Rubinisphaera italica: one gene and its partners. The protein of the gene in region 1 interacts with the protein of each later gene in a pairwise test. Links are inferred from orthologs where the notes say so. Each region holds a gene or a part of one and is shown in the gene's direction. Other genes may lie near its edges.

Region 1 (2,843 bases):
CTGCCGGGGCAGACGAGGTCGGCGAAAAAGACCTGGCTGACAAGATTCTCAAAGAGAACTGGCTCGACTTTGATGTCGCGATTGCCTCTCCGGATATGATGGGAGTTGTTGGTCCACTCGGGCGAGTTCTCGGGCCTCGTGGCTTGATGCCATCTCCGCGAGCGGGCACTGTCACGCAGGATGTGGCTAATGCGGTGAAAGAGTACAAAGCAGGTAAGGTTGAGTTCCGAAATGATTCCAGCGGCAATGTTCATTGCGTAGTTGGGAAGATGTCATTTTCGGAAGAGCAATTGAAAGAGAATATAGAAGCGTTTCTTCAGCACGTTCAGTCGTTGAAGCCGAATGCTCAAAAAGGTGTTTATGTCCGTAATGTGGCTCTCTCGAGCACGATGGGTCCTGGGATTTCCGTTGCTGTTTAGTTGAGTTGATCCATTATTTCGGTTCGTATCGGGCGTTGTGTCGCTGCGACCAAGTCCATTTGAAGTTGGTTTAAGGTGCTTCGATGAGCAAATTTGTCAAAGAGATGGTCATGCAGGATATCGAGTCTCGTCTGGACGGGACCCGTGATGTTTTGGTTGTGGATTCATCTCGAATGGATGCGATTTCGGATAACGGTTTTCGCCAGGCAATGCAGGAAAAGAATGTGCATTTGCTGACGGTCAAGAATTCATTGGCCCGCAAGGTGCTCGGTGAGGCGGGAGCCGCTCTGGGTGAAGTCCTGAAGGGGCCATCGACTCTTGTGTGGGGCGGCGAAGATATTGTTGCCTTGTCCAAAGAGGTCACCAAATGGGCAAAAAAAATCGAACCGTTGCAGGTGAAAGGGGCCAGCGTTGAAGGCCAGCCTCTGGACACAAAGGGTGTCGAGAAACTTTCCAAAAGCCCGGGTCGAGCAGAATTGATTTCACAAATCGCTGGTCTGATTCTCAGCCCTGGTGGCCAGTTGGCAGGAGCCCTGTTGGGGCCTGGCGGCAAGCTGGCAGGCTGCGTGAAGGCTGTCGAGGAAAAAGCCGAGGCTTAATCGCCCTGGTTTAAAGCGTAATTGCGGCGTACGCCTGCCGCGTAAATGATTAAGATTGCTGAGCAGGGTACGATCAGCGGATATACTGTCACTTATTTGATAAACGAGGGGGATGTCATGGCGACAGCCGAAGCAACAACAGAATTTTCAGAGGAAACTAAAGGCCTGGGCGATCAGATTGTCGGTTTGACATTGCTGCAAGCCAAACAACTGGCTGATTATCTCAAAGAAGTCCACGGCATTGAGCCTGCCGGTGGCGGTGTGATGATGGCTGCTCCAGCAGGTGGTGGCGATGATGGCGGCGGAGCTGCTGCAGCTGAGAAAACCGAGTTTGATGTCATTTTGACTGGCTTCGGCGATCAGAAAATCGGCGTCATCAAGGCTGTCCGTGCAATTACCGGACTCGGTTTGAAAGAAGCCAAAGATACTGTTGAAGGAGCTCCAAAGCCCCTCAAAGAAGGTGTCTCGAAAGAAGATGCTGAAAAAATCAAGGCTGATATTGAAGCTGCCGGCGGAACTGCAGAAATCAAGTAATTGCTTTCTGTTGCCGTTGCATCAAAGCTAACATACAGCATCTTTGATGCCTAAAGTGCCAATTCAGAATGGGGAAAGTGTTTTCTTTTCCCATTCTGTTGCATTTTTTTCAAATAAGGTTACCATTTGGCAGTCAAGAATTGCATCAGGTCTGCTATCCGGTCAATACGTGCGTCATTGCTTCAAGCTCGAGAATTCTATCACCCCATTGTCGCGTGGAAGTTCTACTTCTGTGCCGGCTTCCCTGTGCGCAGGCGAAGCCCCTTTGCTTGGGAGATATCAGGGGGGAATTGCTTGTGTTATCTTCAATCGCGGTGGTCTTGGGGAAAACCGTATTTGCGACAACTGGCGTGAATATTCCAGAGATGCCTTAAAGGGCAAACCATTATTTCGGCTCATGAACTTGCAAGCCACAGAATATTTGCCAAACGCCAAACAAGATTGATACTTGGCAATAATTTAAATTTGATTCAACCAGTTGATGGGAATTAGGGGAGAGAGTCTATGCCTGTACCTGTGCAACGCATTATCAGCTCAAGTGTTACAAGAAACACGGGCAAGTTGCAGTCCGACTTTGAAATGACCGGATTGACAAAGATTCAGACGGATTCCTACGCACGGTTTCTTCAGGCTGATGTGGATCCTGCCCGTCGTAAGCCAGTTGGGCTTGAGGAAATATTGCGGGAAATATTCCCGGTCGAAAGTTTTGATGGACAGTTTCGCCTCGAATATGTCAAGTACGAGCTGGGTAAGCCGCGTTATTCCCCAGTGGAATGCCGTCAGTTGCGATTGACCTATGGTCGTCCTCTGAGGGTCTGGTTGCGATTGCAAAAAGAGCAGGCGATCGAAGAGGAGGTTTATCTTGGCGATCTGCCGATTATGCTGGGCGGTGGCGAGTTTATCGTCAACGGAGCCGAGCGTGTCGTCGTCAGTCAGTTGCATCGGTCTCCAGGTGTCGACTTTGTGATTAATGTCGAGCCGGGAGAGCGTAAGACTCACTCCTGTCGTATTATTCCTGAACGTGGCAGTTGGATTGAATTGCTGATCAGTAAAAAGGAAACGCTGGGGGTTCGTATCGATCAAAGCGGAAAGTTCTCCGCAATGACGCTCCTGCGAGCCATGGATAAAGGGCATTCGACCGATGCGGAATTGGTTAAAATGTTTCATCCGACGGAATCGCTTAAGATCTCAAAAACGGCAGAGGCTTCTGAATTTACCGGTCGGGTTGCAGCTGAAGATGTGATTTACCCTTCAGGTCATGAAAAGTGTGGCGAGATTATTGTCGAGTGTG
Region 2 (5,767 bases), 840 kb from region 1 along the record:
GAACGGTCAAATTCACTGGTGGAGCACATTGTTGTTGCTCGACATCACTGACCGTACAGTGACGAAAAGCGACGCATGGTGAATGGAGAACGGAAGGTCCGGTTACAGGATATCGCTGAAAAAGCAGGGGTTTCCAGGGCAGCTGTGGGACATATCCTGAATAATTCAGGTTTGGACTGTGTACGGGTATCGGAAGCGACCAGAAAGAAAATTCTGAAGATCGCAGAAGAGCTCGACTATCGTCCTAACCGTGCTGCTCAGAGGCTTCGGGGAATGCCCACCCGGCTCATCGGAGTCCTGCTCGACACGGTCAATATGGCTGTTTTCTCCGCACGTCTGGCTGCGATTGAAGCAGAAGCCCATGCTCGTAGCTATCGACTGATGATCGGTCAGGTCCATCACGATGCGGATGAAATTAAAACGTATCTCGACGATTTCATTGATCATGGGATGGATGCCATCCTGTGTCTCTTTGACGTGATGCAGGATACCCGGCCGCGACTGAAAAAAGTTTTTGAGAAGCGGAAAAATATCATTCTGCACTCATCACCCATCCTGAAGACCCAGCCTTGTATCCGTGTTGAAACGTCTTACGCGATCAAGCTGCTGGTTGACCACCTTGCTGAGCGAGGCAGAAAGCGAATCGCCCTCCAGTTATGGTCTCCTTCCGACCTACTGATGTCCATCCGCAGTGATGCGTGGAAGACAAATGTCAAAGGATGGGGGCTTCCAGTTGCCAATTCACTGATCTGGACCAATCCCGAGGCAACACAGAAGCCGACCTCTGAAGCTGTGGATCACTGTATTCAGAATCTTGTCTTGAAAAACAAGGCTGATGCAATCATCGCCTCCAATGATGAATGGGCCGTGAGAATCATTCAAGGTTTGCATCGTCACGGACTTTCGGTTCCCGAGGACATTGCGGTAACAGGGTACGACAATCTGGATATCGCAGATGTCATAGAACCGGGGCTGACAACGATTGACCAATGTCATGCATCTTACGCGAAGGAAGCTCTGAATCTGGTCGAGGAATCGCTGGCAGGCCCCATCCCCTCATCGAAAAGAATTCGGGTCATTCTACCCGAACTGGTCGTTCGTGAATCGACTTGATCAAAATTGTGATACAGGATCTGACATCGATTTAATGAATAATCACTCACGATCTGCTGATTGACGCGTGCGGGATTCGAACCCAGCCTGATCGGTGTGAAAGACCGATGACCTCACCAGAAGTCGAACGCGCCCTGAAAACAGTCAATAAAAAAGGCTCGATATCGCAGTGACATCGAGCCTGATCGCTCTCGGGCAGTATTTAACTGCTGTCATCTACGCATACGATGAATACCGCATTCCTCACAATGAAATACTTCACCGTGAAATACTTCACCGTGCAGAAATTCGAGCAGAGCAATAAATGACATGGGATTGGACTTTAATTTATAAATTGATCAAAAAATGAAACTGGAATCTGCAGTGGAGACGTAAACTTAAAAGGAAAGGTTCGGACATTTTTGAGTGAAATCTGAATTTGACAAAATCCCACTGGCTTCACTCAGGCTGTAATTTATTGCCCATCACTCTAATCAATATTTAACACCAAGCTTGCTTATCGACTGAATTTAATAGCGGCTCATCATTGAGAAACCGCCGAATGTTTTCCAGCAGCATTTGCAGATGTCGTTCCGGAACTCGAAGTGAAGCGGCTGCGATGTGGGGTGTGATCAACACATTCGGCATTGCCCAAAGGGGATGGCCAGAGGGGAGTGGTTCAATCTCAAAAACATCCAATGCCGCTCCTGCGATTTGCTTTTTCAGCAATGCGTCTGTCAGTGCAGCCAGGTCGACAATCGCTCCTCGACCGATATTGATGAGATAACTTTCTGGTGACATCTGCGAAATCATGTCAGCATCAAACAGTTTCTCGGAACTCGGCGTGTGCGGAGCGGCGATGACGACGAAGTCGGATTGCTGCAGTAATTCCGGCAAGCGATCAAGTGGCCAGATCTCTTCCAGAATGTCGGGGATTGGGGTCGGCTTTGGATCTACTCCGAATAGCTTCATTCCAAATGCATGAGCTCGTTTTGCAATTTCCCGTCCAATTTCACCGACGCCAACGATTCCCATCGTGCAATCTGAAAGATGCTTGTGAGCCAGATCGACTGGTGTCACATTTCCCGGGCCACCGAGGAAGTCAGTTTGAGCGTGCTCGTCGCCAATTGGTCCCCAATGATTTCGGGACTGTGCATCTCGGTAAAGATGGAGGTTTCGGGCAAAAGTGATGACAAAGCCCAACACATGATCTGCAATCACATCCGAAAACAGACCTCGCATATTGGTCAGTTGTGCGGGATGGGCGATCAGTTCCGGAAATAGATAATGCTCCAGACTGGCGGTGGGTGTTTGAATCCATTGCAGGGCATTTGCACGGCTCAATAACTCAGGTGTCATCTTGCCATAGAAGGCATCGGCATCGGATATTTCAAGCAGGGCCTCTGCTTTGTCGGTCGCATTCACGACGTTCAGGTGTCTGGAAATGTTCTGAATTGTTTGTAATCGGGCAGAATCGATCGCAGGGAAAACCAGTAATTTTCGGGATATCGTGGCGGGAATCGTCATAATCTCTGTTTGCTTTCCAATTTCTGAAAAAGAATATGCAGAAACGGTCGCTGCTGATTGAAAAATGGCCCGTTCATGAGAGAATATAAGAAGATGTCGATGAGACATTTTGTATTGCAATCCTCAATCTAATGAAAGGTAAGCGGCGAATAATGACCTGGTTACCAAAAAAATCTGTTGTTGTACCGATTGATTTCTCGGGAGAATCCAAACGGGCAGTCGAAACGGCTCTCGAACTGGTTTCTCTTCCCGAACAGGTGCATGCCATTCATGTGATGTTTCCGCTGGATATCGTCAGTCCGGGAGCAGCTTGGGGAGCAGTGGATGAAGTCGAGCGAGAAAATGCGGCTCGTGCTCATACACTCGAATATATCAAAGAGAACAATTTCACGGGCGTAACCGTCCTGAATCGTGTGGGTGATCCGGGAACGGAAATTGCCGATTATGCCTCGTCGATCAATGCGGATTTGATTGTGATTCCTTCGCATGGTTATCATGGAATCAAACGAGCCTTGCTGGGATCGGTTGCCGAACGCGTGATTCGTCATGCCCATTGTCCTGTCTTGGTGTTACGCCGGGAAGATGCTGAGTAATTTATGTCGAATCCAGATCGAACCTCATCACCACTCAATCGCCGCCAGTTTCTGGGGGACAGTGCCCGCAATGCCGCCACCGCTGCAGCGGGAGTTGTCGGTTTATCGCATATTTCCCAGGCAAGGGTGAGCGCCTTCTCTGGTGATCTTTCCAAGGCGGATAAAGTACGCGTTGGAATTATCGGATTACGAAATCAGGGATTGGAACTGGCTCGGACTTTTCAGCAAACGAGCGGCTGTGAGATTGCCTCTATTTGCGACGTCGATGCCGCCGTGCGTGCACGGGCAGGACGGGAATTGAATCTGGAGAGCAATAAGGTTCGTAGCGAAGAGGATGCGAATTTCTTGTTCGACGATCCCAATCTGGATGCACTGGTGATTGCCACTCCCGATCATCACCACGCCTGGATGTCCGCCATGGCGGCTAACGCCGGGAAACATCTCTATCTGGAAATTCCGACCACACACAAATCGGAAGAAGGCGAACGCTTGCAACAGATGCTTTCGCAAACTGGTGTGCTGGTTCAAGTCGGACTGCAGCATCGCAGTGGACAGCATTATCACTCTGCGATGGAGTATCTACATTCTGGAGAACTCGGTTCGATTCGTTACGTCAAAGCCTGGGCGTGTGTGAAACGTCAGAAACTGATCACGACGGAAAAATCGATTCCTCATCCGCTTTCTCAACATCAGCAAAAGCTCTGGCTGGGGCCGGAATCATCTTGCGAACTGGCAGGTCCCGACTGGCATTTTCAATGGCGTTGTCTCTGGCCGTTCGGTTCCGGTGAACTCGGCTCGTGGGGCGTCCCTTTACTCGATATCGCCCGCTGGGGCTTGCAGGTCGACTTGCCGAATCGTGTGACCGCAACTGGTGGAAGCTATCATCTCAACGATGGTCGCGATACCCCCGATACCTTGCACGTTCAATACGATTTTCCCGATGCTGCAATCGTATGGGAACATCGTCAGTGGTCGAGCAGAGGTCACGAAGGCCGTCCGCATGGGGTCGCGTTTTATGGTGAAAAGGGAACTCTTATAATAGACCGCAGTGGCTGGAAAGTTTACGACAGCAAAAATTCCGTCGGACAACCAGCCAGCAAAACCCTGGAACCGCACGTGCAAAACTTTGTGGATGCCATTCGCCAGAATGTACCCCTCGCATCCGACTTTGCTACAGGTCGTGCCAGTTCCGATTTCTGCCATCTTGGAAATCGTGCTTTTCAACTGGGTGAGTCGATTTCAGTCAATGCTTAGCCGTTAAAGTTTTTTACAAGCACGAAGCGCAAGCGAGTGTGTCCGTATTCCGTTGACACACTCGCTTGCGCTTCGTGCTTGTGATTTTACGTATTATCGAGTTGAACAATTTTGGGTTTGAATTTTGATTAATTTGAACTGAGAGTTGCAATTTATACTGGTTCACTTTCTGATACATTCTTCTCAGTCAAGTTCTATTTCCGGTTCTGGAAACACATTCCCTGAGGATGTTTCGACTCGACAAATCAAAGTCTCAAGAAAGTGATCGATTATGAGCGAATCCACTGCAGTTGAGAGTTCTTTTATCCCTAAACCGCTCGGTACATTTGAAGTGCATATGTATCAGGTTGACGGAGGGATGTCGTTTGGATCGTTAATGCAGTTATGTGGTGGGTTGGGTTTCACAGGGATTATTCTCGGTGTGATTGCCCATTTTGTGGGGCAGTTTTTCTGGTTCATAATAATTTTCCCCGCATTGATTGGATTGGGGGTTGGACTTGTTGGTTCGGGACTGATTAAAAAATTCCGCATTCGCAATCCGCTGATCTGTGCGATCGCCGGTTTTGCTGCGGGCGTAATTGCGATGCTGACAATGCACTATATGGACTATCGATCGTTCAATTCATCGATTGAATCTGCCGTGGGATCCGAAGAAGTTGCTGAGATCCGATATGTCGCCACTCATATCGATGAACTTAGCAGAGATCTGGAGAATCAGCCGGAGGATGTTCAGGAGCTGGTCAATGGCTTAAAGGCAGACGAGCAAGCCCTGCGATTGTTTAAGATTGATTCCTTTCCTGATTTCATGAACTACTCGGCAGAGCAGGGAGTGGAACTTTCGGGGCGAGCCGGTCGGGAAGGAGCAAATCTGGGATATACGGGCAGCATCATTTACTGGCTTGTCGAAATGTTGATTGTCGCAGGAATTTCCTTTGCCATGATGCGATCAGCAGCAGCCGAGCCTTTTTGTGTGGAATGTCATTCCTGGAAAGAGAAAGCGATATTCGGACCGTATCGCCCCGAATATGAAATACTGAGCGAGCTTCAATCCGGACATCTGAGTACGCTACCCCTAAGATCCGGAGATGAATTGATTCAGGCAGGAGACTGGACGCTCGGCTTGTGGACTTGTCCGAATTGTCAAGATCAAGTGCCGGTGGATGTTTACGTGCAGAAAGTCAAGCTTGGCGAAAATGGGGAAGTGACCCACGATGAAATTGAAAAGCTGACATATCCTCCTGAAGCCTTCGTTCCACTACACGTCGCCTGCCGTAGCGAGGAGAAAAATCCTGTCGCAGTGC
Region 3 (5,823 bases), 1.1 Mb from region 1 along the record:
CGTCAATTCCAGGTTTGAATAATCAAGTCTTTTGGCAATGGCTTGCGCTAACAGTAAGACACGATCGGTCAGATGAAAAACACCTTCAGGATGATCGAGCAAATTACGGTAAGTTTGCGATTCGGGATAAGGACGCAACGTGAACTGTTCAATCTCCCCGGCTGCATTGAGTGTTGGAATCAAGCCCATTGGGGCCAGGTTGATTTTCGAATCGTCATCGAGTGTTGTAATCAGACCTTCAAGAACGTACGGCACGGGGCTATCCTGAAACAAATCGTAAGTCAATTTAAAAAAGTGTGAGGATTTCTGTCACCCGAAGAAAGACCGTTCAATCAGTTGTGATGACAGTTCACGTAGTGTTATGGTGTAATCGTTCAGGCAATGAATATTTCAACGTCTGATGCTATGTTGACTGTTCTCCATCGAATCCGCAACAGGAGCCACACCATGAACCCCAGGAATTCACTTTTCAAATTGACGACCGTGCTTGGAGTTTGCGTCACGTTTTTAATCGGGATTTCTTTACAGGCTGAAGAAAAACTGAACACTCCCCCAGAAGGCTTTACCGCTTTATTTAACGGGAAAGATTTATCCGGCTGGGAAGGCTTGGTTGGAAATCCCAAAACAAGAGCTGAAATGTCTGCCGAAGATCTTGCGAAAGCTCAAAAAATCGCCGATGAAGACGCACACGAGCATTGGAAAGTCAAAGATGGTGTGATCGTTTTTGATGGCAAAGGGAAAAATCTCTGCACCATTAAGGATTACGGCAACTTTGAAATGTACGTCGATTGGAAAATTGAACCCAAAGGAGATAGCGGCATCTATTTGCGAGGCTCGCCACAAATTCAGATTTGGGATCCGACTGAAGAAGAAAGAAATGCTGTTGGATCGGGAGGTATCTTCAACAACAAAATTCACCCAAGTTCACCGACAGAGTGTGCTGATAACCCGATCGGAGAGTGGAATACCTTTTACATTAAAATGGTCGGCGATCGGGTCACTGTCAAACTGAACGATAAACTTGTTGTCGATAATGTCGTGATGGAAAACTACTGGGAACGCGACAAACCGATTTATCCTAAAGAAGCCATCGAACTCCAAAACCATGGCAACACACTTTACTTTCGCAATATTTATGTGAAAGAGTTGCCGTAATTTGGGATGAATCTAAACATCCTGGCAAATTTATGAGACTCATCATTCAGGTATCACCACGATGTTGAAAATAGAATTCCCCCAGAACGAGCGGAATTATTCGCCGGGCGAAACGATTGGTGTCGATGCCCACTGGGCATTTGACGAGCCGGTCGACCGTGTGGAGTTGCGACTCGTCTGGAATACGGTTGGGAAAGGGGATCGTGATTTGAGTGTCGTCTCCACCTGGAGTTACGACGCGACCTCAATGAATGGACATCAATTGGAAGAAGTGACTCTCCCGGAGGCTCCCTATAGTTTTTCGGGGAAGTTACTTTCTCTGGTTTGGGCATTTGAATTAATCGCTTTGCCAAGCGGGGAGTCAACCCGCGAGGAATTCTTCATTGCTCCGAATGCTGGTGAGCTAACTTTGCATAAATCGGAGATTGTTTGAGACTTCAGGAGCAGACCGTATGTCTCAATTTTTTCAACCGGCTAGAAAAAATCCTTTCGCAACAGAGCATTTACTGAGTATTCCCTATCTCTATCAGGACACATCTCTCAATGAGTTAATTGAACGCTTTGAACAAATGGGATCTCGTGCTGCACTTGTCGGTCCCGAGGGGCATGGTAAAACGACATTGCAAGAAACTATGGCTGCAGAATATGAACGTCGTGGCGTAAAAACTCACTGGATTCGCGTAAGCCGTGATACTCCTCATTTGCCTAAAGGTATCTTTAAGCAATTGGCCGAACAGACTGCTCCAGAAGATTTGATTCTGTTCGATGGTGTTGAGCAAATCAGCCGTCTTGCCTGGTGGCGATTTCGACGCACATTGAAACCCGGTCAGGCGTGTTTGATTACGACCCACACTCCAGGCTGGTTTCCAACGCTGCATGATTGTGCCACTGACCAGGTGCTTTTAAGTGAAATCATCGCTCGACTTCCGATCTCTGATATACAGATAGATTCATCAGAGATCGGTGAAATCTGGCTGAAACATCGCGGCGATCTCCGGCAGGCTCTCTTTGATTTGTACGATCGCTACGCCAGTGGGGAATTTTCGCTCGCGAACGCGTTACCTCTCAGTGAATGATTTTTTTGTTGGATTTCGTTAAGCTGAACAAAATTCTGAATGTATTGAGAAAGTTGAGCGAGTCCGATGTTTATTGATGAAATTACGCTGATCTGTCGAGCCGGGGATGGTGGACGAGGCTGCATGAGCTTTCGGCGGGAAGCCCACGTCCCACGTGGCGGACCCGATGGTGGGGATGGCGGCGATGGTGGCGATATTATCATGGTCGCCAGCGAGCACATGAACAGCCTGGGACATCTGGCAGGACATATCCACTGGAATGCTGATCGGGGGAGTCATGGTGAAGGGGATTTGTGCCGTGGTAAAAGCGGGAAGGATACAATCATTGAAGTTCCAGCCGGCACGTTGATAAAAGATGCCGAGCGTGGGCATGTGCTAAAAGATCTTGCTCATCCGGGAGATCGTGTTGTCGTCGCCAAAGGTGGGCGGGGTGGACGTGGAAACAAACGCTTTGCGACTGCCACCAACCGGGCACCGCGCGAAGTCGAGCCGGGTGAGGCGGGAGAAGAGCGTCGCGTTTCTCTGGAATTGAAAATGATTGCCGATGTCGGTCTCGTTGGGAAACCAAATGCTGGCAAATCGACTTTGCTCAGTCGTATTACACGTGCAACACCGGAAATCGCGAATTATCCTTTTACGACCAAGCATCCCAATCTGGGTGTTGTTGAAGTCGGCTGGGATCAGGATTTTGTTGTCGCCGATATTCCCGGTTTAATTGAGGGCGCCCATGCAGGGATCGGTCTGGGACATGAGTTTCTAAGGCACGTCGAACGGACACGTTTACTCGTGCATCTGATTGAACCGATGCCGATGGATCAAACAGATCCGGTTGAGAACTATCATCAGATTCGAGAAGAACTTCGGCTGTATGATTTGGAACTGGATAAGCGTCCAGAAATTATTGTCATCACAAAAAGTGAATTGCCAGATGCAGAAGCTGCGGTCGAATTGCTGCAGGAAACGGTCAATCAACCGGTGCATTTAATCTCAGCAGTAACAGGACAGGGGTTGGACACTCTCAAGAGACTGATCGTTAAAAAACTGGATGAAATTAAAGAAGTTGAAGCGGCAGCTGAGTGAATCGATAAGAAGGGGAGCAGGCACAGTGTGACCTGCAAATATCTATTAATAAATCACTGGAGACTGTGACTCATGACTCGCGTATCGCTGTTTCTTTTTTTTATCGTCCTTCAAGGTTCAATGCTTTCTGCTTTCGTAGAAGCTGGCGAATCGAGCACATTTGATGCGGAGAAACGCCCGGAGAAATGGGCTGTGAATTATGGACACTGGGAACCCCAGGATGGGGTGCTGGTCTGTCGTCAGATGAAAGTCGATAATCATCCGGCTGCATCACGCTGGCAAATTCCTATGACCGATGGAACTGTAACATGTCGCTATCAGTTTGATGGGGCAACATTCTTCCACATTGGATTCGATCCTGCTCGCGGTACGCTCGACAAAAAAGGTCATTTGTATTCATTGGTAATCACGCCGGATTCTGCCAGCATCAAAAAGCATAAGGATAAAGCAGATCCCAACTCTAAAGATCAGACAATGTCGACAATGAAATTTGACAAGCCTATGTCGGGTTGGCATACGATCAGCCTGAAAACACAAGGGAGTACTGTTACGGTAAATCTCGACAATCAACAACAGTTGACCGCATCAGATCCGACGTTTGCTGTTCAAAAACCAGCCATTGTTTTTCGTGTCGGTGGTGAAGATCTGCTGCTGGATGATGTGCAGATCGAAATCGACAAGCACTGAGGTAACTTTTTCTTGCTGAAATGAATAATCATTTTTCTGCAAGAGTGATTTTGCGACTTTCTGGAACATTTGTTAAAGTCATAAAAAACGATCAAGATTCTGTTTACTCCAAGTCGGTAGATAGAGATACTTCCATCCGGCTGAAAAGTGATCTTTTTCACCTTATTGAAATTCGTATCTTCATTTTTCAGAAATGTACGAAGAACTAAGGGGAAATGATTTACGCGGTCCATGACGGTTTTCAATATTATTTGAACATGCGAATAAGTTCTCAAGGAATAACCTCGTGCCGAATCGGATGAATGCTGATGATTTCTTACCCCGAAGTCCTCGGGGAAAATCTCATAAAAACCAGGAGCAGACGAACCCTAAGTCGCGGCCACAGGTTGATGCGATGTCACCAGTTGCTTTACGTCTGGCGGTCAGTCAAATGACTACCAAGAAGTGGTCGTTCCGGGATGAACTTGATATGACCCGTGAACTCGGTCTGAAGCATGTCGGTTTGTGGCGGTGGAAATATGAGGAGGAGTCGGAGCAGCGCACTGCCGATTTGCTCGAAGACTATTGTTTAAATGTTTCAAGCATTTCCTGGATTGGAGGCTTTACCGGAACCAATGGGTATTTGCTGGAAGATATTCTAGAAGAGTCTAAAAAAGTCATTCGGTTTGCCAGCTGGATTGGTGCCCGAACGATTGTCGTTTCAACTGGGGAGCGTGGAACACACATCCACAAACATGTCATGCGGGTCGTTCGGGAGTCTCTTCTGGAACTTGCTGATTTTGCCGCTGAGTTTGATATTCATTTGGCAATCTCTCCAATGTCCCCATCGACTGCCCATGGCTGGACATTCATCACATCCTTGCGAAAATGTCGAGAATTACTGGAACAGTGTAATCATGAGCATATTGGTCTGTGTCTGCATGGATTTCATTCACTGCAGGAACGTCATTGGAAAGCGGAGTTGCGGCCCCTGCTCTCCAAGTTGAAACTGGTCAGACTGAGTGACGGTTTGACTGCCAGCAAACCCCGTAAGCAATGTTTACCGTTCAGCGGGAAAATGAATCTGGTGGCGATGCTGGAATTCCTGGAATCGAATGGGTACCGTAATCTGTACGAAATCGATACGTGGAGCGATGATGTCTGGCAATGTGAACAGATTGAACCGTTCCAGAAATGCCTGCAGGATATTATTACCAATTTCCCCCCCGCTTCGGATCAATGACGCCAATTCGGATGCCTGTTACCCCAAAGTTCTCTTCAGATGTCTACCCCTCAAATGATGACGATAGAAGATCTTGCCCGTTATATGGGAAGAGATCTTCGTGAAGTCGAAAAAATGGCAGCCAAGAATTTAATTCCAGGGCGAAAAGTTGACGGGAAATGGACTTTCCAACTCAATGAAATCCGCACGTGGATCGAAGGGGAATTTGACAATTATTCTCCGGACGAGTGGGCAAATCTGGAGGTCTCGCAACAATCTGAAGATGTCGATCAGGATTTTCCTGTCAGTAGTCTGCTCACACCCGCCAATATCGAAATTCCCATCCAAGCTCGAACAAAGCGATCTGTACTGGAACGACTGGTTCATTTAGCTGGAAAAACCTGGCAGGTCTGGTCTCCCGACGAAGTTCTGAAAGCGGTCGTCGAGCGGGAAAATACCCAAAGCACGGCTTTGGAAGGGGGAATTGCCATTCCTCACCCGGGAAAACCGATGCCGGAAGCTGTTGGGGAATCAGTTATTTCTTTTGGACGATCCATCAACGGCATTCCTTTTGGTGGGACTCGAGGATTAACGGACCTCTTTTTTCTGATTTTGTGCCGGGAT
Region 4 (7,065 bases), 5.3 Mb from region 1 along the record:
CCGCGGATCCGTTTCGAGGTTATTATTGCGAACCACTTTTTCCAGGAAGGCCTGTTGTTCGATCAGATTCTTGTTCTTGCTGACGAGATTATCTCTCTCGATACGCAAGTTATACAGTTTGTCCTCTGATTCGAGTGCTTTCTCGATTCGACCAGTCAATTTTTCGTGCAACTCTTTGTTCACAACTCGCTGGGCCATTGCTTCTGTTCGACGAGATTCCGCTTCATCTTCAGCAATTTTGACGAGAGCGGTCTGCGACTGCAGGGCATTGGCCAGTCGCTCTTTCTCCATTTTGGCATCGGTCAAATTCAACTGAAGAGCCGAGTTAGCCGATTCAGCTCGCTCAGCACGATCTTCAGCCGCTGCGACGGTCGCTGTCGTGTCAGCCTTATATTTGTCAAATTCAGCCTGCAGATTGTCTTTTTCCGTTTGCACCTGCTGTTTTGCCTTTTGCTCAGCTTCTGCTTTCCCTTTCCAGTCGGCCTGGTAGGTAAACACAGTCGCCGCGAAACCCATAAAGGTTACGGACAGCAAAATCTGCATGACAACGAAAAACTTGCCGATTAATGACATCGCGATAACTCCGCGTTCGCTGGAAACCAGCGTGAAACTTGACGATTTATTGGATTCGGATCAAATGGATTCAAGCCGATTCCTTCAAACTCTACTTGAATGGAACACCAATTGGTAAATCAGCTTTGACTCAATTCTTAATTTGCGCTGTTCTGTTGTATTCAATCGTAATAAACTCTCACGGAACTCTAGTTTACTGCATGCTTGAAAACGGATTCGTAAGCATTGCCGTTAAATTATACCTAATTTACGGATTCCTGCAGTTGACGGTTTCGAGACTGTAATTTCACGACACTCCCTTTTGTCCGCCGAATCATATCTGTCAATTGCTCCTGCAATTGCTTCGCCCGAAATGAGTCGGCTTCGATTTCTCCAAGTTGCTCCCGAATTCGGAAGACATCGCTCCGACGGCGTTCCCGTTCTTCCTGAATCTTTTGAGCCTCTGCCTTTTCGCGTTCCATTTCTGCGGTCAGCCGATTGACTTCATCATCCATTTCGGTCAGACGAGCAATTAATGCGTCTGATCGCACTTTCACGGCCAGACTATCCGCTTCACTAGCTTCCCTGGAATCAGCCAATTCCTGTTCCAATTCCGGAATCTCCATTTCATATTCCTGAATTTGTTGATCCACATCTGCTTTGGCTCGCTGATACATTTTTTCGAGTACTTCAGCCATATTAGTCGATGTGGCGACTGATTCCTGGGTACGTCGGGTTGAAGCCGACCAACTTGGGGTTTCTCCTTCGGTTCGGGTCAGCACAAATCCTTCCAGATCCCGAGCTTCGCTCGCCCAGTCTGGAATAGTCATCCAGCGGGAGACGGCAAATGCCATGAACGCCACGGAAAACATCGCGGTCAGGACAGCCATGATACGACCGAGATTTGAAATCATTGTTGTACTTTTCTGTCGAGACTCTGCGAAAAATCATTCCGAAGACATAGAGGTGGACCGATCAGTCCAGACGCATAAATGATAATCTCGGTTCATCCTACCCACGTCACGCAACGAAAGTCAAATTTGAGTTGTAATAACCTGGAAAAGAGGGAGCAGGTTTTCCGTTCGCAACGATTATGCATATCAAACGACCAACTGCAGGGTGTGAACGAAAGGTTACCGTTGTGAATATGGCCTCTTCATTTTCACTGATGGAAACCCAGTCTGAAATCCGGTAGAATGTGATTCTACACAAAACTCTCTCAGTTCAACGGTATCTACTCGAACTGATGATGGACCACATGGCTTGTCGAGGATGACAATGATCGATCTTTCTGCTGAAACCCGCCCATTTGCTCACCTGCACTGCCACAGTCATTACAGTCTGCTCGATGGTGCGAACCGTATTCCAGCGATGCTCGAAAAGGTGAAAGCCAATGGGATGAATTCCCTGGCGATCACCGATCACGGCAACCTGTTTGGAGCCCTTGAGTTTTATCAGAAATGTCGCGGAGCAGACGTCAATCCGATCATCGGCTATGAAGCCTACATCGCTCCCGGAAAACGCACCGACCGCAGTGCCAGCCGCATGAAAGAGGCGAGCTTTCATCTGACTTTGCTCGCTCAGAATAAAGTCGGTTTCCACAACCTGATCAAACTCGCCTCGGCTGCCTACCTCGAAGGATTTTACTACAAGCCACGTATTGATAAGGAACTGCTCGAAAAATATAACGAAGGAATCATCTGTCTGTCGGGCTGTGCTTCTAGCGAGTTGTCTCACTACCTATTGACCGATAATAATGAGCAGGCGGAATCGTTAATTCGCTGGTATGAGAAAGTCTTCGGCGACCGCGTTTATCTGGAAATTCAGGATTCCGGCGTTCAGATTCAAAAGGATTGCATGGATCGCACGATCGATCTGGCGAATCAGTTTGGCTTTCCGCTCGTCGCTACGAACGATGCCCACTATCTCAATCAGGGCGATGCCCCTGCTCACGAAATTCTGCTCTGTGTGAATACCCGCACGACCATGCAGAATGAACGCCGCATGAAACTCGACAGTTGCGAATTTCATCTGCGAACTCCCGAAGAAATGTACAAGGCGTTTCCGCATTGCCCGGATGCCGTCTCCCGCAGTCAGGAAATCGCTGACCGCTGTGATATCCAGCTCGATCTAACCGCCCGCCACTTCCCGGTCTTCGAGCCGCCGCCGGGGAAGACGGATGTCACGTACCTGCGTGAACTCTGCATGAAGGGAATTCAGTGGCGATACGGCGACAATCCGGATCAGGTCTTTCTCGATCGACTGGAAACGGAACTTGGCGTCATCGAGAAGATGGGCTACAGCAGTTACTTCCTGATCGTCTGGGACTTTGCCCGCTTCGCGCGTGAAAAAGGTATTCCCTGCACCGCTCGTGGTTCTGCCTGTGGGGCGATTGTCGCCTATCTACTCGGGTTGAGTGATGTCTGCCCGATTGAATACGACCTGCTGTTCGAGCGATTTCTCGATCCGAGTCGTTCGGAGGCGCCCGATATCGATATCGACTTCTGCCGCGACCGTCGGCAGTGGGTGATCGATTTCGTCAAAGAAAAATACGGTGAAGACAGCGTTGCTCAGATTGGCACATTCGGAACGCTGAAAGCAAAAGCGGCTCTGCGAGATGTCGGTCGGGCCTTGGATGTGCCGCTGCATCGGGTGAATGAAATCGCCAAAATGATTCCCGAACAACTGGGAATCAAGCTCAAAGATGCCCTCGCTTCAACGGCGGAGCTGAGGGAACAGTATGAACAGGATCGCATGATCCGCGAGATGATTGACTTCGCGATCGCTCTCGAAGGACTATCTCGTAACGTCGGAACCCATGCCGCTGGTGTTGTGATTGGCGATAAGCCGCTCGATGAATATATTCCCCTGCAACGCATCACCGGTAAGACGGATATCATCACTCAGTGGACCGATGTCGAAACTGCCGGCCTGCTCAAAATGGACTTCCTCGGTCTTCGAAACCTGTCGATTCTGGATAAGGCTGTCCATAATGTGCAGATGAATTATCCCGACTTCGACATGCGGCCAATCGACTTTCCGCTTGATGACAAGGAAACGTTTGCCTTATTACAGCGAGGTGAGACAAAGGGAATCTTCCAGCTTGAGTCGGGCGGTATGCGGGATCTGCTCACGAAGATGAAGCCGGATAAGTTTGCCGATATCATCGCGACCTCTGCCCTGTACCGTCCTGGTCCTCTCGAAGGGGGCATGGTGATGACGTATGTTGAAGTGAAGCATGGTCGTCAGCCTGTGCCAAAAGTGCATCCGCTGGTCGATGAAGTGCTCGCCGAAACTTACGGCGTGATGGTTTACCAGGAACAGGTGATGCGGATTTTGAACCGCGTCGGAGGCATCGAACTTTCTGCTGCGTATCGCTGTATTAAGGCGATCAGTAAGAAGAAGCTCGAAATCATTTCGGTCAATCATGAAAAATTCATCGAGGGTGCCCAGGAACGGGACATGACCAAGGAAATGGCCCAGGAACTGTGGGAACTGATTGAGAAGTTCGCCGGGTATGGTTTTAACAAATCGCACAGTACTGCTTATGGAGCAATTGCCTATCAGACGGCTTACCTGAAAGCACACTATCCGAAAGAGTTTATGGCTGCTTTGCTTTCCTGCGGAATGGAAAGTTCCGAGCGAATGGCTGAGCATACCGACGATTGTCGTCGCATGAAAATCGAAATCATGCCGCCCGATTTGAATATGTCGGATGTCGAATTCAAAGTCGTTGGCGATACTGTCGCCTTCGGGATGGGAGCCATCAAAGGGGTTGGTGAGGGAGCAGTTGGTGAAATCGTCAAAGAACGGGAAGCGAACGGACCATTCAAAAACATTTTCGATTTGTGCGAACGTGTCGATCCGAAGGCCCTTACGAAGGGAGTGCTCGAAACTCTGATTCGCGGCGGGGCTCTCGACAGCTTCGGACCAAACCGTGAGCAGCATACGATGTGCATCGAAATGGCGATGCAAATGGCTGCAAGGAAACATCGCGATAAAGCCCGTGGCCAAAAGAGTCTGTTTGGCGGAGGAGCTTCTGCCGCTGCTGAGGAAGAAGCATTGGAAGCCAGCATTCCAGACGCTCCCGACTGGACGCATAGTCAGAAGCTGAACTTCGAGAAAGAAGTTTATGGGTTTTATCTGACCTCTCATCCGCTGACTGAATACGCCGATCAACTGGCCCCACTCTGCTCACATAATACGTCTGACCTGGCGGAAATTGATGATGGAACCGAAGTGCTGATCGGCGGAATGATCTCGGCGATCAAAAAAGCGACGACAAAGAAACCGTCACGCAATGGAAATAGCCGATATGTGAACTTCGATCTCGAAGATGCTCACGGCGTGGTCCGCTGTATTATGTGGCCGGATGATTATTCGCGGTATCAGGAGATGGTCGTCGCCGAAGAAATCTGCATCATTGCCGGACGGGTCGATCGGCGTGGTCGCGAGCCGAATATCATTATCAATAAACTGATGACGATTGAGGCAGCCGAAAAGCAGAACACGCAGCATCTGGCCCTCAAATTCCAGCACGGCTTTCACACCCCAGCCGACATGCAGCAGGTCCGACGCATTCTGGAGCGTTCACCCGGCAACACAAGTGTGGTCATTGTGGTGGAAACTCCTGACGAACAAAATCATGAATATATGACACGCACAACCATGTCTTCACCGACGCTGACCGTGACCGTGACGAATTCAATGCGTGAGGAACTTAATCAGGTTCTGGGAGAATCGTTTTACCGAGTGCATGTTTCCGTGCCAAAGCGTTCGAAACAGAACGGTTCGTGAGAAAGTAGTGCTCTGTCGAGCTTTAAATGTCGCTCTCAAATCGCTATTTCGCAGTCAGTTTGACTGCTCCCCGATGTTGAATGTTGAACATACACGACATTTTGCGATAGTTGGAATAGTAGGGTGCGTCTAGACGCACCTTTCACCGCTCTCCATGTTTGACTTGTTCCCAAGGTCCTCCCTGGGAATACCCGGGATTGAAGATCTGCTTGAAGTAATTGTGGTATTGAAAACCCGTGAGAACAAAGCAGAGCTTCGGGTCTTGCGTTCCCAGAGAGGACCTTGGGAATGAGAAATATCTTTCTGTTGCCCCTGTGTCCGACGAAACACTTTTATTTGACATAACCGTCACAATCACTGAACATTGCACACATTCGCTAGAGTGGTTGTGAAAAGATTTCCAATCGGTCGAACCACCTGGATATCCTAAATTGCACTTTCAGGTCTTGGAAGATAGTCAGGAAAGTGACGAACTAAAAATCGTCCGAACTTGATTGATTTGACATAAAGGCGTTGAAACCTCGTGTAGAATCGATTGGAATAACACGTGAACTTTCGCTAATCAATAACTCATGCATTTCATAGACTCTGCGTGGCCCGTTATGTGGAATCTAACGACTCACTTTCTAGCCATGCCCCAGGATTGACATCACATGAATACCAGCCAGGAATTGACGCCTCAGTCTGCGGAAACGCTTAAAATGCGAATGCAGGATCTTGCGGGAACAATGGCCAAAGCAGCCGAATCGCTTCAGAAGGGGGAGTCGGTTGAACTGCAATATGTTGCTGATGAAATTGGAAACGTTCAGCAATTGATGAAATCACTTTCAGACAAATTGCGCGAGCATCCTCTGCTGGCCAGCAGCGAGCAGAACTCCAATGATCTAACCTCACTTGCAGAGGCCTGTCGACAAATCGAAATGCGTCAGCAGGCGATCGATAAACTAAAGCGGCTCCAACTGGTCAAATCGTTCGATGAAAATGATCGGGGAGCCTTTGAGGAAATGGCTCAGAAGGTGACCAGTGTCATTGAAACGCTGACGAACGGTCAGGCCGAGGATCGCAAACGAGCCGTTGATTTGGTGACGATGTCGGATTCCCCTTATCGGGCAGTTTATGAAATGGTCAATCGTCCGGAAGAACTTTCGGACGATCGCTGGATGGAAAATCAACGATTGATTTCGGAAACGTTTGGTCGCAATGTGACATTGGCCGTATTACGTGGACGAGCCAGATAATCGTGATTGTGATCTCAGGTCGACTCAAATCCTCATCCCGTCGCCTGCGACTCATTCCGAAATCATCAATCCTCCTAAGGAGAAAGCTTCATAATGAGTAGTGCACGTTATAAAACATTGTTGTCCTATTTGCCCGGCATGGCCACGGTTGTGAATTCGTTCAACTCCGAGCAGGTTCAGATTGCGGTCTTCGATCGTCTGATTTCTGCCTTGGAAGAACGTGCAGAATTTAACGAAGCCGCGACACCCACCAAGAAAAAGCCACCGGAGCCCGGGGAGGAAATCGCGCACGATCTGGTGGAAGGCGATAGTATCCACAATATGCATACGGAATAAACAGATGAGAGCCGTGAGCGAGGTATGTACGAGAGTTGCGAACAACACAACTCAATAGTAACTGAAATTTTAGCAGAATATAACGAACCGCTCAGCCATTTACACCAACAGGCAGGCGGAAGGCATAGTTATGATCAGCGGG

The links.
Region 2: the proteins of rplL (region 1) and Pan54_RS03745 interact in binary tests that used the Escherichia coli proteins (3 or more experiments, as listed by UniProt). The link is inferred for Rubinisphaera italica from one-to-one orthologs.
Region 3: the proteins of rplL (region 1) and obgE interact in binary tests that used the Escherichia coli proteins (3 or more experiments, as listed by UniProt). The link is inferred for Rubinisphaera italica from one-to-one orthologs.
Region 4: the proteins of rplL (region 1) and dnaE interact in binary tests that used the Escherichia coli proteins (3 or more experiments, as listed by UniProt). The link is inferred for Rubinisphaera italica from one-to-one orthologs.

The regions. Positions count from the first base shown.
Region 1 is NZ_SJPG01000001.1:123,379-126,221, forward strand. It holds rplL (50S ribosomal protein L7/L12), read left to right. Parts: upstream 1-1,135; coding sequence 1,136-1,552; downstream 1,553-2,843. Other genes in the region: rplA (50S ribosomal protein L1), read left to right, coding at 1-419; rplJ (50S ribosomal protein L10), read left to right, coding at 503-1,018; Pan54_RS00525 (hypothetical protein), read left to right, coding at 1,599-1,997; rpoB (DNA-directed RNA polymerase subunit beta), read left to right, coding at 2,057-2,843. UniProt on the Escherichia coli protein: The binding site for several of the GTPase factors involved in protein synthesis (IF-2, EF-Tu, EF-G and RF3). Is thus essential for accurate translation.
Region 2 is NZ_SJPG01000001.1:965,983-971,749, forward strand. What follows is about bases 1,681-4,491. They hold Pan54_RS03745 (universal stress protein), read left to right. Parts: upstream 1,681-2,771; coding sequence 2,772-3,212; downstream 3,213-4,491. Other genes in these bases: Pan54_RS03740 (D-2-hydroxyacid dehydrogenase), read right to left, coding at 1,681-2,619; Pan54_RS03750 (Gfo/Idh/MocA family protein), read left to right, coding at 3,216-4,466. Outside these bases: Pan54_RS03735 (LacI family DNA-binding transcriptional regulator), read left to right, coding at 76-1,113; more of Pan54_RS03740, read right to left, coding at 1,594-1,680; Pan54_RS03755 (hypothetical protein), read left to right, coding at 4,738-5,767.
Region 3 is NZ_SJPG01000001.1:1,195,195-1,201,017, forward strand. Bases 1,438-4,304 are described here. They hold obgE (GTPase ObgE), read left to right. Parts: upstream 1,438-2,297; coding sequence 2,298-3,311; downstream 3,312-4,304. Other genes in these bases: Pan54_RS04620 (hypothetical protein), read left to right, coding at 1,438-1,588; Pan54_RS04625 (hypothetical protein), read left to right, coding at 1,608-2,231; Pan54_RS04635 (hypothetical protein), read left to right, coding at 3,384-3,998; Pan54_RS04640 (sugar phosphate isomerase/epimerase family protein), read left to right, coding at 4,285-4,304. Outside these bases: Pan54_RS04610 (DUF447 domain-containing protein), read right to left, coding at 1-255; Pan54_RS04615 (3-keto-disaccharide hydrolase), read left to right, coding at 448-1,155; more of Pan54_RS04620, read left to right, coding at 1,217-1,437; more of Pan54_RS04640, read left to right, coding at 4,305-5,220; Pan54_RS04645 (PTS sugar transporter subunit IIA), read left to right, coding at 5,260-5,823. UniProt on the Escherichia coli protein: An essential GTPase which binds GTP, GDP and possibly (p)ppGpp with moderate affinity, with high nucleotide exchange rates and a fairly low GTP hydrolysis rate.
Region 4 is NZ_SJPG01000001.1:5,468,661-5,475,725, forward strand. The notes cover bases 1,441-5,549. They hold dnaE (DNA polymerase III subunit alpha), read left to right. Parts: upstream 1,441-1,830; coding sequence 1,831-5,349; downstream 5,350-5,549. Other genes in these bases: Pan54_RS20870 (hypothetical protein), read right to left, coding at 1,441-1,466. Also shown: Pan54_RS20865 (hypothetical protein), read right to left, coding at 1-573; more of Pan54_RS20870, read right to left, coding at 816-1,440; Pan54_RS20880 (hypothetical protein), read left to right, coding at 6,003-6,587; Pan54_RS20885 (hypothetical protein), read left to right, coding at 6,681-6,923; Pan54_RS20890 (hypothetical protein), read left to right, coding at 7,054-7,065. UniProt on the Escherichia coli protein: DNA polymerase III is a complex, multichain enzyme responsible for most of the replicative synthesis in bacteria. This DNA polymerase also exhibits 3' to 5' exonuclease activity. The alpha chain is the DNA polymerase catalytic subunit.